2 regions of the Rahnella inusitata genome follow, and region 1 is predicted to be linked to the other one. Evidence: riboswitches for the same ligand, from Rfam matches in the RefSeq annotation. Region 1 holds a riboswitch; the other holds the start of a gene.
The links. Region 1 has a riboswitch for thiamine pyrophosphate ahead of thiB (thiamine ABC transporter substrate binding subunit). Riboswitches for the same ligand answer to the same signal wherever they lie in the genome.
Positions count from the first base shown of each region.

Region 1 (5,858 bases):
GCATGGTACTTTTCCCCGCACCGCTCGGGCCGAGGATCGCCACGCGTTCACCCGCGGCGATGCGTAAATCAAAGCGCATCGGCAGATGCTCGTACAGATAAGTCAGTTTATTCAGCGTCAGCATGGCGGCCCGGCAGTTTCTCGATCAGGGTGAATAACAGGAAGCACAGCAGCAGTAATAACAGCGCAGTTACCGCGCCGTCCTGACTGCGGTAGGAACCGATCTGCTGATACAAATAAAATGGCAGCGTGCGAAAATTCTCGTTGCCGAACAATGCGATCACGCCGAAATCCCCCAGTGACAGCACACAGGCAAACGCCAGCGCCTGAGCTATCGGGCGTTTCAGCGCACTCAGTTCCACCCGGCGCAGCCGATGCCAGCCGTGCATATCCAGCGAAAGACATAGCGGGTTGTAGCGTTCCGCGACGTCACGCATCGGGTTATCCAACACTTTCAACGCATAAGGCACCGCCATCAGCGCATTGGTGAGGATCACCAGCGGCCAGGGCGATTGTGGTAAACCGGTTGTATCACCGAGCAACAGGAAAAACCCGGTCGCCAGCACGATGCCCGGCATCGCGAGGATCAACATACCGCTGAGATCCATCGCCTGCGCCCAGCCGCTAAACTTGCGCAAACGCAGTTCGCGGCTGCTCCACAGCAACATCATGGTGAGCAGTACACAAAGCAACCCGCTGCCCAGTGCAATACGTACTGACGTCCACAATGCCTGCCAGAGCGCGGCCTGTTGCAGAACGCTGACGGCGGCGCGATTCACGCCATCAAAAATCACTGCCAGCAATGGCGGCAGGATCAGCAGCAGGGCAAGGCCGATCAGTACGCCGTCGGCGAGGCGGCGCGGCAGGGAATCATCGGGATTACGCCAGCGCTGAGAGTGCGTTTGTCCGACCGGCAGCGCCTGACTGAGTTTTTGGCTCAGCAACACCAGCGCCAGACAGCAGAACAACTGGATCAGCGCCAGCGTGGCGGCGCGGCCTAAATCGTAGTCATAACTGAGCGCCTGATAGATAGCCAGTTCGATCGTGGTCGCCTGCGGGCCGCCGCCGAGAGAAAGCACGGTGGCGAAGCTGGCAAAACACAGCATGAAAATCAGGGCTGCGGCGGGGAAAATCTGACGGCGCAGGGCAGGCCATTCGACAAAACGAAATTGCTGCCACGCATTCATGCCCAGCTGCGCGGCAAGCTGGCGCTGTTCTACAGCGATATTCTCCAGCGCCTGCAACAACAGGCGGGTGGCGAGCGGCAGATTGAAGAAGATGTGCGCCAGCAAAATGCCCTGTAAGCCATAGGGCGAAAAATGATAATCCATACCGAGCCAGCCGCACAGCTGCGCCAGCCAGCCTTGTCTGCCGTAGACGCTGAGAATGCCAAACACGGCCACCAGCACCGGCAGCACCAGCGTCATGGCGCATAAACGAAGTAGTAACTGACGGCCAGGAAAACGGCGGCGGAACAGCGCCCGCGCCAGCAAAATTGCGGGCAGCACCGAGCAGAGCGCCGAAAGCAACGCCTGCCAGAAAGTAAAACGGATCACATGCCAGAGATAGGGATCCTGCCACAGCGAGGCGCCGCTCATCTGCGGCGCGTGACGCCACAGAGAGCCTAACGCCAGCGCGGCAACCAGCAGCATCGCCAGCGATGCCACCGCGCCCGGCCACAGCCAGCGCGGGATCAACGGCTGACTGCGTTCTGCCATGCCTGGATCCATTCTGTGCGGTGAGTGGCGACGTCCTGTGCGCTGTATTGCAGGGATTTCGCGGGTACCGTCAGCTGATTAAAGGCATCGGGCAGCGGTGTGGCGATCACCGGATACATCCAGTTACCGGTCGGTATTACTTTCTGGAAACCGTCGGTAGTGACGAATTTCATAAACTGTTCAGCCAGCTTCGGTTGCTTGCTGTTCGCCAGCTGGCCTGCCACTTCCACCTGCATGTAATGACCTTCGGTGAAATTGGCCGCCGCGTAGTTATCCTTCTTCTCTTCGATGATGTGATACGCCGGAGAGGTGGTGTAACTCAGCACCAGATCGCTTTCGCCTTTGAGGAACAAACCGTAGGCCTCGCTCCAGCCTTTGGTGACGGTGACGGTTTTCTTCGCCAGCTTCTGCCATTCTTGTGGCGCTTTATCGCCATAGACTTTTTGCATCCACAGCATCAGACCCAGACCCGGCGTGCTGGTGCGCGGATCTTCGTAGATCACTTTCCAGTTCTGATCGCTGTTGATCAGTTCATCGAGACTTTTCGGCGGATTCTTCAGTTTGTTTTTGTCGTAGACGAACGCGAAATAGCCGTAGTCGTAAGGCACGAACGTACTGTTATCCCAGCCGCCGGGGACAGCCAGTTTGGCGTCGGTTTTCGGTGCTTTGGCGAAAAGCCCGGTTTGCTCCGCAGCTTGCAACAGGTTGTTATCCAGCCCAAGCACGACGTCCGCTTTGCTGTTTTTGCCTTCCATCCGCAGACGGTTGAGCAAAGACACGCCGTCTTCCAGCGCGACGTATTTCAGTTCGCAGCCGCATTGCGCTTCAAAGGCTTTTTTGATGGCAGGGCCAGGGCCCCAGTCGGCAGAGAAAGAGTCGTAGGTGTATACGGTCAGGACAGGTTTTGCAGCAAATGCAGGTGCAGAAAGTAACAGCAGGCAGGACAATAATTTTTTCAACTTTGCGCTCCAAAAAAATAAAGGGGCAAAGGATTTTGAGTGAGCAAGGCGCAGTCTCAAATCCCTCCGCCGGTATCAACCGGATCAGGTTCGACGGGTCTAAATCTCAGCCAAACTTGCTCGCGGCGTTTACATCGCTGCTTTAACAAGTTGGGCACCCCGTTGAGAACGAATGTCATTCTAGAGATTAACGGCGCGATGCGATAGTCCGATTAACTGTCGGGGGGCGCAAACCAGGCGGATTTGAAGTCAAACCACCCAAGAGTGTTCATGCGTACGCCGCGCATGCTGCGCTGGCCCTGCAACACTAACCAGTGATGGAACAGCGGATGAATATGATGGCTGGCAACCTGTTTCTGGCTCCATTCGGCCATGGAGAATTTACCCGCCTGCCATAACGCGGCGTCTTCGCTCATGTCATTGCTGAAACAGTGCGCGGCCAACGGCAGCTCGAAGAATGTCGCGAACAGAGAGAATTCCAGCGGCAGGGTGAAGTTGGCGCTGCCGAGCCACAAGTCGCTTTTCGCCTCGCCGCGATGCCAGACGGCGTAATCCACAATCTGAATAATCAGCTCGATGCCTTCCGCTGCCAGCAGCGGGCGCAGTGCGTTGCAGATCGCGTGATGCTCCGAATGCTCGCTGTAAAACGTCAGCGTAATGTGCGTCAGCCCTTGCGGTTTTATCGGGCGCGCCTGCGAATCTTTATGATGCCAGCGTGGCAACAGGCCGTAGGCTGGCGACCAGTAGCGCTGGTAAATCGGTTCTGCGGCGTTAAGTAATGCAATCGGGCTGAGCAGTTCACAGAGCCATTCGCGGATTTCATCCTGCTGGCCGACCGGCGAACGCTGATCGAACAGCAAGAAATAGCAGCCTTCCTCCAGACGGCTTTCCAGCTCGCTATTACCTGATTCATCCGCCTGTAACTGGACACCGGAATGGACCAGATCTTCGGTCAGCTCCGGCAGCACCCAGATATTCACTTCATCTATCAGCGCGCGAAAACCGAAATACTCGTCAAACGCGCGGATACGCAGCTGCGTTTTCTGATTGCGCACCACGGCGTAAGGACCGGTGCCGACCGGATGCCGGGCAAAGTCCGGCAGCGACTGCCACTCCTGCGGCAGGATCATGGCGTGAACATTGCCAAACAGCCACGGCAGCCAGCGGTCGGGGGTCAGCAGATGGATATCGATCACATTGGGTGTGGGTGAGGAAACTGACGAGAGATTGCTAAATAACCGGTGAGCCTGTTGCAGGCGGGTAAATGTGGCGATGATATCCGCCATCTCGAGTTCACGGCCATGATGGAAATGGATCGCCGGACGCAGATAAAACCGCCAATGCAGCGGTGTGATTTCCTGCCAGTGATGAGCTAAATCGGCTTCAACTTCCCCTTTTTCCTCATTTATGCGCGTCAGGCCGCTGAAGATTTGCCGGGCGATATGCGTCTCAGAACGACGCAACATGGTGCCGGGCAACAGGTTAAACAGTGGGCGGTAATACAGCACGCGCAGAATATGTTTGCCCTGACGGAAGCTGCGTCCAAGTTGCGATAGCAACATCTGACGCACCTGTGTTTTATCGCCCACCAGTTGAACCAGCTGATCGACTTTATCCTGCTCAACAAGCTCTTCGGCGCGCTGCTGCTGTAGCGCCAGGCCGGTATACAGGAATGTCAGTCTGGAACGTTTGCCGCGCCCGGCTTCGGCATCCCACGCCACCCAGCCCAGTTCCTGCATGGCGTTGAGCAATGAACGCATGTGCCGCCGTGAACAGTTCAGGATCTCGGACAGCGCCTGCAAGGTCGTTTCGGTTTCTTCGCCATGACAGGACTGCCACAACCGGATGAACTGCTGCTGCAAACGCGGTGAGGTCATAAAAGGGGAACTCCAAGGGCGATCTTCATCAATTTATCTTTCCCCATATTACTCCGATACTGTTTCTCAACGAAAGCCTGTTGTGAATACCCGGAGGTCATCATGAAACGCACGTTGAATGCCCGTTTTTATCAGCGTTATTTCTCCGCAATCAGCAGCGCTGCCATTAAACGCAACGCGGCAAAAAATCATGCTGACTGGCTGTCCTGGGTGCCGGTCGATTATCGGATGGATATTCTGTCCGGGCTGACACAGTGGGATATGGAGTCGCTTGACGAAGAACAATACCGTCGAAGGATTTGATAGTCAGACAACAGGCTCGACCCAATTCGATTTTCTGAGTAATGGTGTAATTTCACCAGCCAGTGGGGTAACTCACTGGTTTTTTTATATCCATTTTTCAGAACCCCTCGAAACCCTTTAAAACTTAGCTACACTGGGGGTCTTGTTTGTAAGACTTTCATTTCTCAGGGACGACGTCATGCCAAAACCTCGTATTAATGCCATTTATGTCACCTTTCTGGTGGTGTCCTTGCTGTGTGGTATTGCTGGCGCATTACAGGCACCGACGCTCAGTCTGTTTCTGACCAATGAAGTGAAAGTTCGCCCGCTGTGGGTCGGCTTCTTTTATACCGTCAACGCCATCGCCGGGATTGCGATCAGTTTCCTGCTGGCGAACCGTTCTGATAACAAAGGTGACCGCCGCAAGCTGCTGATCTTTTGCTGCCTGATGGCCATCGGTAACAGTCTGGTCTTTGCGTTCAGCCGCGACTATCTGGTGCTGATCACCGTCGGCGTATTGCTGGCGGCGATCGGGAATGCCTCAATGCCGCAGCTGTTCGCGCTGGCGCGTGAACATGCCGATCGCTCATCGAGCGAAGTGGTGATGTTCAGCTCAATGATGCGTGCGATGCTCTCGCTGGCGTGGGTACTCGGCCCGCCGCTTTCCTTCATGCTGGCGCTGAATTACGGATTTACGCCGATGTACCTGAGCGCCGCCGCGGTGTTTGTCGGCAGCATCCTGATGATCGTGTTCTTCCTGCCGTCGGTACCGCGCGTCGAGCAGCCGGTGGATGAAAAAGTGGTGCCGGTCAGCGCGTGGCGCAATAAAGATGTGCGTCTTCTGTTCTTCGCCTCCCTGCTGATGTGGACCTGCAACATCATGTACGTGATTGATATGCCGCTTTACATCACCAGCGAATTGGGGCTGCCGGAAGGGCTGGCGGGCTTGCTGATGGGGACGGCGGCAGGGCTCGAAATTCCGGCGATGTTGCTGGCGGGTTATCTGGTCAAACGCACCGGTA
Region 1 is NZ_CP065024.1:4,341,459-4,347,316, reverse strand. Features, by position in the region: gene thiQ (thiamine ABC transporter ATP-binding protein ThiQ) at 1-124, opposite strand, end outside; gene thiP (thiamine/thiamine pyrophosphate ABC transporter permease ThiP) at 108-1,718, opposite strand; gene thiB (thiamine ABC transporter substrate binding subunit) at 1,694-2,677, opposite strand; TPP riboswitch at 2,721-2,849, opposite strand; gene sgrR (HTH-type transcriptional regulator SgrR) at 2,890-4,554, opposite strand; gene sgrT (glucose uptake inhibitor SgrT) at 4,657-4,857, shown strand; gene I2123_RS20315 (MFS transporter) at 5,036-5,858, shown strand, end outside.

Region 2 (5,858 bases), 1.9 Mb from region 1:
ATTTTGCCGCTTAAATCGCTATGCCGCCGCTGACCTAAACAGCGGACGCGCTTTCTACAGGGCTTTGCTACGTTGCACCGGATTATTCCTCATCCGGAGAACAACAAGATGCAACACGCACTGACTTTTGTCATCGCGACTCTGTGTATCCTGACCATCTGCTACCGATTTTACGGCGTGTTTTTCGTCCGTAAAGTGCTGAAAGCCGATGATGCTCAGGTCACGCCGTCGCATTTACTGGAAGACGGGAAAGACTATGTCCCGACGAAGAAATGGGTGAACTTTGGCAGCCACTTTGCGGCAATTGCGGCGGCGGGGCCCCTGGTCGGCCCGGTGCTGGCGGCGCAGTACGGTTATCTGCCCGGCATGTTATGGCTGCTGATCGGTTGCGTGGTCGGCGGCGCGGTACACGATACCGTCGTGTTGTTCGCCTCGATGAAACACCGGGGTAAGTCCCTGTCGGAAGTCGCTAAGCGTGAACTCGGGCCGGTAGCTGGCTGGTGTACCGGGCTGGCGATGCTATTTATCATCACCATTACCATGGCGGGGTTGTCGATGGTGGTAGTACATGCCCTTGAGCGTAACCCGTGGGGCACGTTTGCCGTCTTCATGACCATCCCGGTGGCGATTTGCGTCGGCCTGTGGGAGCGTCTGACCGGCAGTATGAAAGCCGCTTCGTGGGCAGGCATTATCGCGATTATGGCCTGCGTGGTGATCGGGCCGTACATCCAGGCCTCGGCGTTTGGCGAATGGCTCAGCCTGCGCGCCTCGACGGTCAGTCTGGTCCTGCCGGTCTACGCTTTCTTCGCCACCGCTCTGCCGGTATGGATGTTACTGACGCCGCGCGGTTATCTCTCCAGCTTCATGAAAATCGGTGTGTTCGGCGCGCTGATCGTCGGCGTGGTGTTCATCAACCCGGAAATTCAGTTCCCGGCGATCACGCAGTTTATCCACGGTGGCGGCCCGGTGCTGGCCGGTCCGGTCTGGCCGTTTATCTCAATCACTATCGCCTGTGGCGCGATATCAGGTTTCCACGCATTTATCGGTTCCGGCACCACGCCCAAGCAAATAGACAAATGGAGTGACATTTTGCCGGTCGGTTTTGGGGCGATGTTAGCGGAGTGCGTGGTCGGCGTGATGGCGTTGATTGCCGCCACCGCGCTGCATCCGGCGGATTATTTTGCGATTAACTCCGCGCCAGAAGTGTTTGCCGGTCTTGGCATGCAGGTGGTGAATCTGCCGTCGCTTAGCCAGGAAATTGGCTTAGATCTGAGCGGGCGCACCGGCGGTGCCGTGACGCTGGCGGTGGGCATGGCAGATATCTTCACGCGCATCCCGTGGTTCAGCCATTTGTCCTCTTACTTCTTCCAGTTCGTGGTGATGTTCGAGGCGGTATTCATCCTGACAGCGGTCGATTCAGGCACCCGTGTGGCGCGCTATCTGTTGCAGGATTTCTTCGGTGACCTGTGGGCGCCGCTGAAACGCACTGACTGGTGGCCGGGCGCGGTGGCATGCAGTATTGTCGCCTGCCTGCTGTGGGGATATTTGCTGAACTCCGGCGATATTAACTCAGTCTGGGCGCTGTTTGGCGTCTCCAACCAGCTGATGGCTTCAATCGGCCTGATGATCGGCGCGACCATTATTCTGCGTCTGGCGGATAAGCGCCGCTATATGCTGACCTGCCTGATCCCGCTGGCGTATCTCTACGTGACCGTGAACTACGCGGCGTACTGGATGGTGGCTCACGTCTATTTCAATCCGCTGGCCAAAGGTTTTAATCTGTTCAACGGCACAATTTCTATCATCATGGTCGCGCTCGGCGCGGTAATTATGGTGGCATCCATCCTGCGCTGGATAAAACTGTGGCAGGCACGCAGTGAAGGCGTAGTGGAAGATGTGGCGGCGACGGTGTAAATCACGGTTATCTCATCAGCCCTGTCAATGGACAGGGCTTTTTTGTATCAATTGCTGATTGATCTTCCTGCCGTCCACACCAATAATGCTTCCTTGACTCGGGGTGCCGCTCTTGCAAAAGACAGGCTGAGATTTTACCCGTATTACCTGATCTGGATTATGCCAGCGTAGGGAAGTCAGGTATCTCTCCCGATGCCGCCTTCCTGAAAGCCGGTTGGGAGACTTATGAACGTCCGACCTTCCGTATTTCCCGGTGCGATTGCCGCCGGTTCTTTGCAACAACTCCGCCATTCATCACCGCTGGTCCACTGCCTGACCAACGACGTGGTGCAATCTTTTACTGCCAATGTTTTGCTAGCGCTGGGAGCGTCTCCGGCGATGGTGGTTGATCCTGCCGAAGCGGCGCAGTTTAGCGCCGTTGCTGATGCCTTACTGGTCAACGTAGGTACGCTGACGCATCCTCACGCCGATGCCATGCTGGCGGCTATTCAGGCGGTGAATCAGGCCGGAAAACCCTGGGTGCTGGATCCGGTGGCCGTTGGCGGACTGGGCTGGCGCACCGAATTCTGTCTCGACATCATCAAACTCAAACCCGCCGCCATTCGCGGCAACGCCTCGGAAATCCGCGCGCTCAGCCGTCTGAGTGCGTCCGGTCGCGGCGTCGACAGCGGTGATGACTCTCTTTCTGCCTTGCCCGCCGCGCAGCAGCTGGCGCATGAAACCGGCGCGATTGTCGCGGTCACCGGTGAGACAGATTATGTGACCGACGGCGATCGCTGTTGGGCGGTGCCGGGCGGCCATCCGATGATGACCCGCGTGGTCGGCACCGGCTGTGCGCTGTCGGCGGTGGTGGCCGCTTTCATTGCGTTGCCGGGCGACCGGCTCGATAACGTCGCGGCAGCCTGTCGCGTCATGTCCTGCGCCGGTGAACGTGCCTGCGCTACCGTCAAAGGGCCGGGCAGCTTTACGCCAGAGTTTCTCGATAATTTGTACGTAATGAACGGGGAGTGGTTAAACGGGGAGACGCAGCCATGAAGCGGATTAATGCGCTGACCATTGCAGGCACCGATCCGAGCGGCGGTGCCGGGATCCAGGCTGATCTCAAAACATTCTCGGCGCTCGGCGCTTACGGCACCAGCGTGATCACCGCGCTGGTGGCGCAAAACACCCGCGGCGTTCAGTCGGTTTATAATATCGAACCGGAATTTGTGGCGGCGCAGCTGGATTCTGTGCTCAGCGACGTACGCATCGACAGCACAAAAATCGGTATGCTGGCAAACAGCCAGATTGTGGAAGCGGTCGCGGAACGGCTCCGGCACTATCAGCCGCCGTTTGTGGTGCTTGATACCGTCATGCTGGCGAAAAGTGGCGATCCGTTATTGCTGCCGGAAGCGGTGGATGCAGTACGCCGGTTGCTGATCCCGCAGGTTTCGATCATCACGCCAAACCTGCCAGAAGCGGCAGCGTTACTGGAATGTGCGATAGCGACCAGCGAAGCGGAAATGCGTGAGCAGGGTGAAACCTTGCTGGCGATGGGGTGTGGCGCGGTGTTGATGAAGGGCGGTCATCTGAGTGATGAAGAAAGTCCTGACTGGCTATTTATGGCCGGTTCCCGTGAGCGTTTTACCGCGCCGCGTGTCAATACCCGCCATACTCACGGCACCGGCTGCACATTGTCTGCGGCGCTGGCGGCACTGCGCCCGCGTCACAACAACTGGGCGGATACCGTGCGCGAAGCCAAGACATATCTGCAACATGCGCTGATGCACGCCGACTCTCTTGAAGTGGGCCACGGCATCGGCCCGGTGCATCATTTTCACCGCTGGTGGTAGGGCGTTATTGACATCAATCAGGCGCTGCGTTGAGTTTCTGCCAGCGCCTGTTGAGTCTGATGAAACATGGACAGCGCCCGTTGTAAGTGCACGGCGTCGAACGGATTCAGCGGATAGAATTTTTCGTCTTTACGCGGGCGCAGCATCACGCGGATTTTATTCGCTGACATCCTTTCATAAAGATAGCTGGCGATGTCCTGATTCTCTTCATCTTTCCATGACAGCACCAGCGCCGCATGCTCACCGCTGCGGCGGCCAATAAACTGCTCGTTCAGCCAAAGACCTTCCAGATCGCCATCATTTTGCAATTTTTTGCCGCTAAACCACGGTGAATCTGCCAGCAACCACAGCGCCTGCGGTGTGATCTCTTCATGCAACTGTCGCCACATTGGACGGTTATTGTCCATCTGCCAGCAGGCCATACCAAGATAATCATTCAGCTCGCGCCAGTCATTTTCCAGCCGCTCTTTCAGTTCGGGATCCTGCACGTGCATAAACTGTTGCAGACCGCTGGCCTGTTCGCCCAGCTTGTTATAGGCGACCACCGTCATGGTGCGGGGTGTTCGGCGAAAGGTGACCCACAGCAGGATTTTAGGGATACGAAAAGTAATGGCCTGAATGGTCAGCTTGTAACGATTACCGCGAGACATTACCAGGCCGTTCGCGGTACCGCGTTTGTCCTGATAATTTCGCACCAGCACCACGCTGTTCTGGCCCATCCATCCGGTGAGGTAATGTTCTTTCTCGCTTTCCGCCACGTCGAGATCGCGGGCGATCTGGCTGATTTTTTCTTCATCCAGCTGGGCGAGGGACAGTGACTCTTCAGCACTGTAAAAGCTTTTCTTCAGGGAGGCAGTAGCAGGCATAAGAATTTCCACGGTATCGATGTGGTTTACAGCTTACCTGAAGTTGTCATACAAATTTTAGGGTTAACCCGCAAAAATTAACCTAAAACGATCTGACGGCAGATTTATTCGGGATAATGCCTTTTACTCCGCATCAAACCAGTCGCTGTTTTGCTCGGCTATCGGGGTAATGGTAGAAATCATTTCCTGCAAATGAAGGCGGATGGCATTTTCAGCGGCGTCCGGGTCATGCGCTTTCAGAGCGTCGAAAATGGCATAGTGCTGCGCGATAAGATTTTCCGGCGGGGAGACTTTGCTGAGTGTCAGGAACCGTACGCGATCCATCGTCGCTTTGATGTGTTCGACGGTTTCCCATGCCAGACGGCAGTCGATAATTTGCGCGATAGTGCGGTGAAAATCATCGTCGAGCAACAGAAATTCCTGCGTTTGCTGGCTTTTTGCCGCCAGCGTCTGACGCTCAAGATTATGTTCCAGCAGCGCCAGATCTTTATCCGTGGCAACCATAGCAGCACGGCGAACCACGGCGGTTTCAACGGCCTCACGAATGAAACGGCCATCGGCGACGCGCTTGGATGAAATCTTCATCACATACGTACCGCGTTGCGGTAAGACCTGAACCAGCCCGGCTTCGGCCAGTTTGATAAAGGCTTCGCGAACCGGCTGGCGCGATACGTTAAAGCGTGTGGAAATCTCTTTCTCCGAGAGGAATGCCCCCGGCGCGATGGCACAGGTGACGATGTCCTGACGCAAGGTGCGGTAAATCTGCTGATTCACCGGCACATTACTGAGAAATTCAAAGGCGTCTGTCATGGGCAAAAGTTGTCTTCAGAGTCGGGAGTTAACAATACTAGCATGAGTTTTCTCAGGGTTTTGAGATTGTTAGCGCAAGGTTGTGACAGAAATTTGGGATATTTCATAGAAACTAATCCGAATTGATATGCTCACGGCAATAAAGTTTTTTATAGGCTGCCGGGGTCATGCCCAGCAGCTTGCGAAACACCCGGCGAAAATATGCAGCGTCGTTAAAACCGGTGAGCCGTGCGACATCAGCGACGTTTCCGGTATTGGCCAGCAGCAGCTTCTCGGCGGCGGCGACACGCTGTTTATGCAGCGCATCTGTCAGGGTCATCTGGAACGTCAGACGAAAAACGCGTCCAAGATAATCGGCATTGCAGTGCAACCTTTCCGCCAGCTCAGAAGCACCGAGCGGCAGATGAAACTGAGTGGTGATGAGTTGCCGCGCCTT
Region 2 is NZ_CP065024.1:1,551,189-1,557,046, forward strand. Features, by position in the region: gene I2123_RS07310 (carbon starvation CstA family protein) at 109-1,914, shown strand; TPP riboswitch at 2,004-2,105, shown strand; gene thiM (hydroxyethylthiazole kinase) at 2,140-2,949, shown strand; gene thiD (bifunctional hydroxymethylpyrimidine kinase/phosphomethylpyrimidine kinase) at 2,946-3,746, shown strand; gene I2123_RS07325 (hypothetical protein) at 3,764-4,612, opposite strand; gene I2123_RS07330 (GntR family transcriptional regulator) at 4,736-5,422, opposite strand; gene I2123_RS07335 (helix-turn-helix domain-containing protein) at 5,535-5,858, opposite strand, start outside.
Region 2: linked by a shared signal. The riboswitch ahead of thiM (hydroxyethylthiazole kinase) and the one ahead of thiB (thiamine ABC transporter substrate binding subunit) in region 1 are both predicted to bind thiamine pyrophosphate.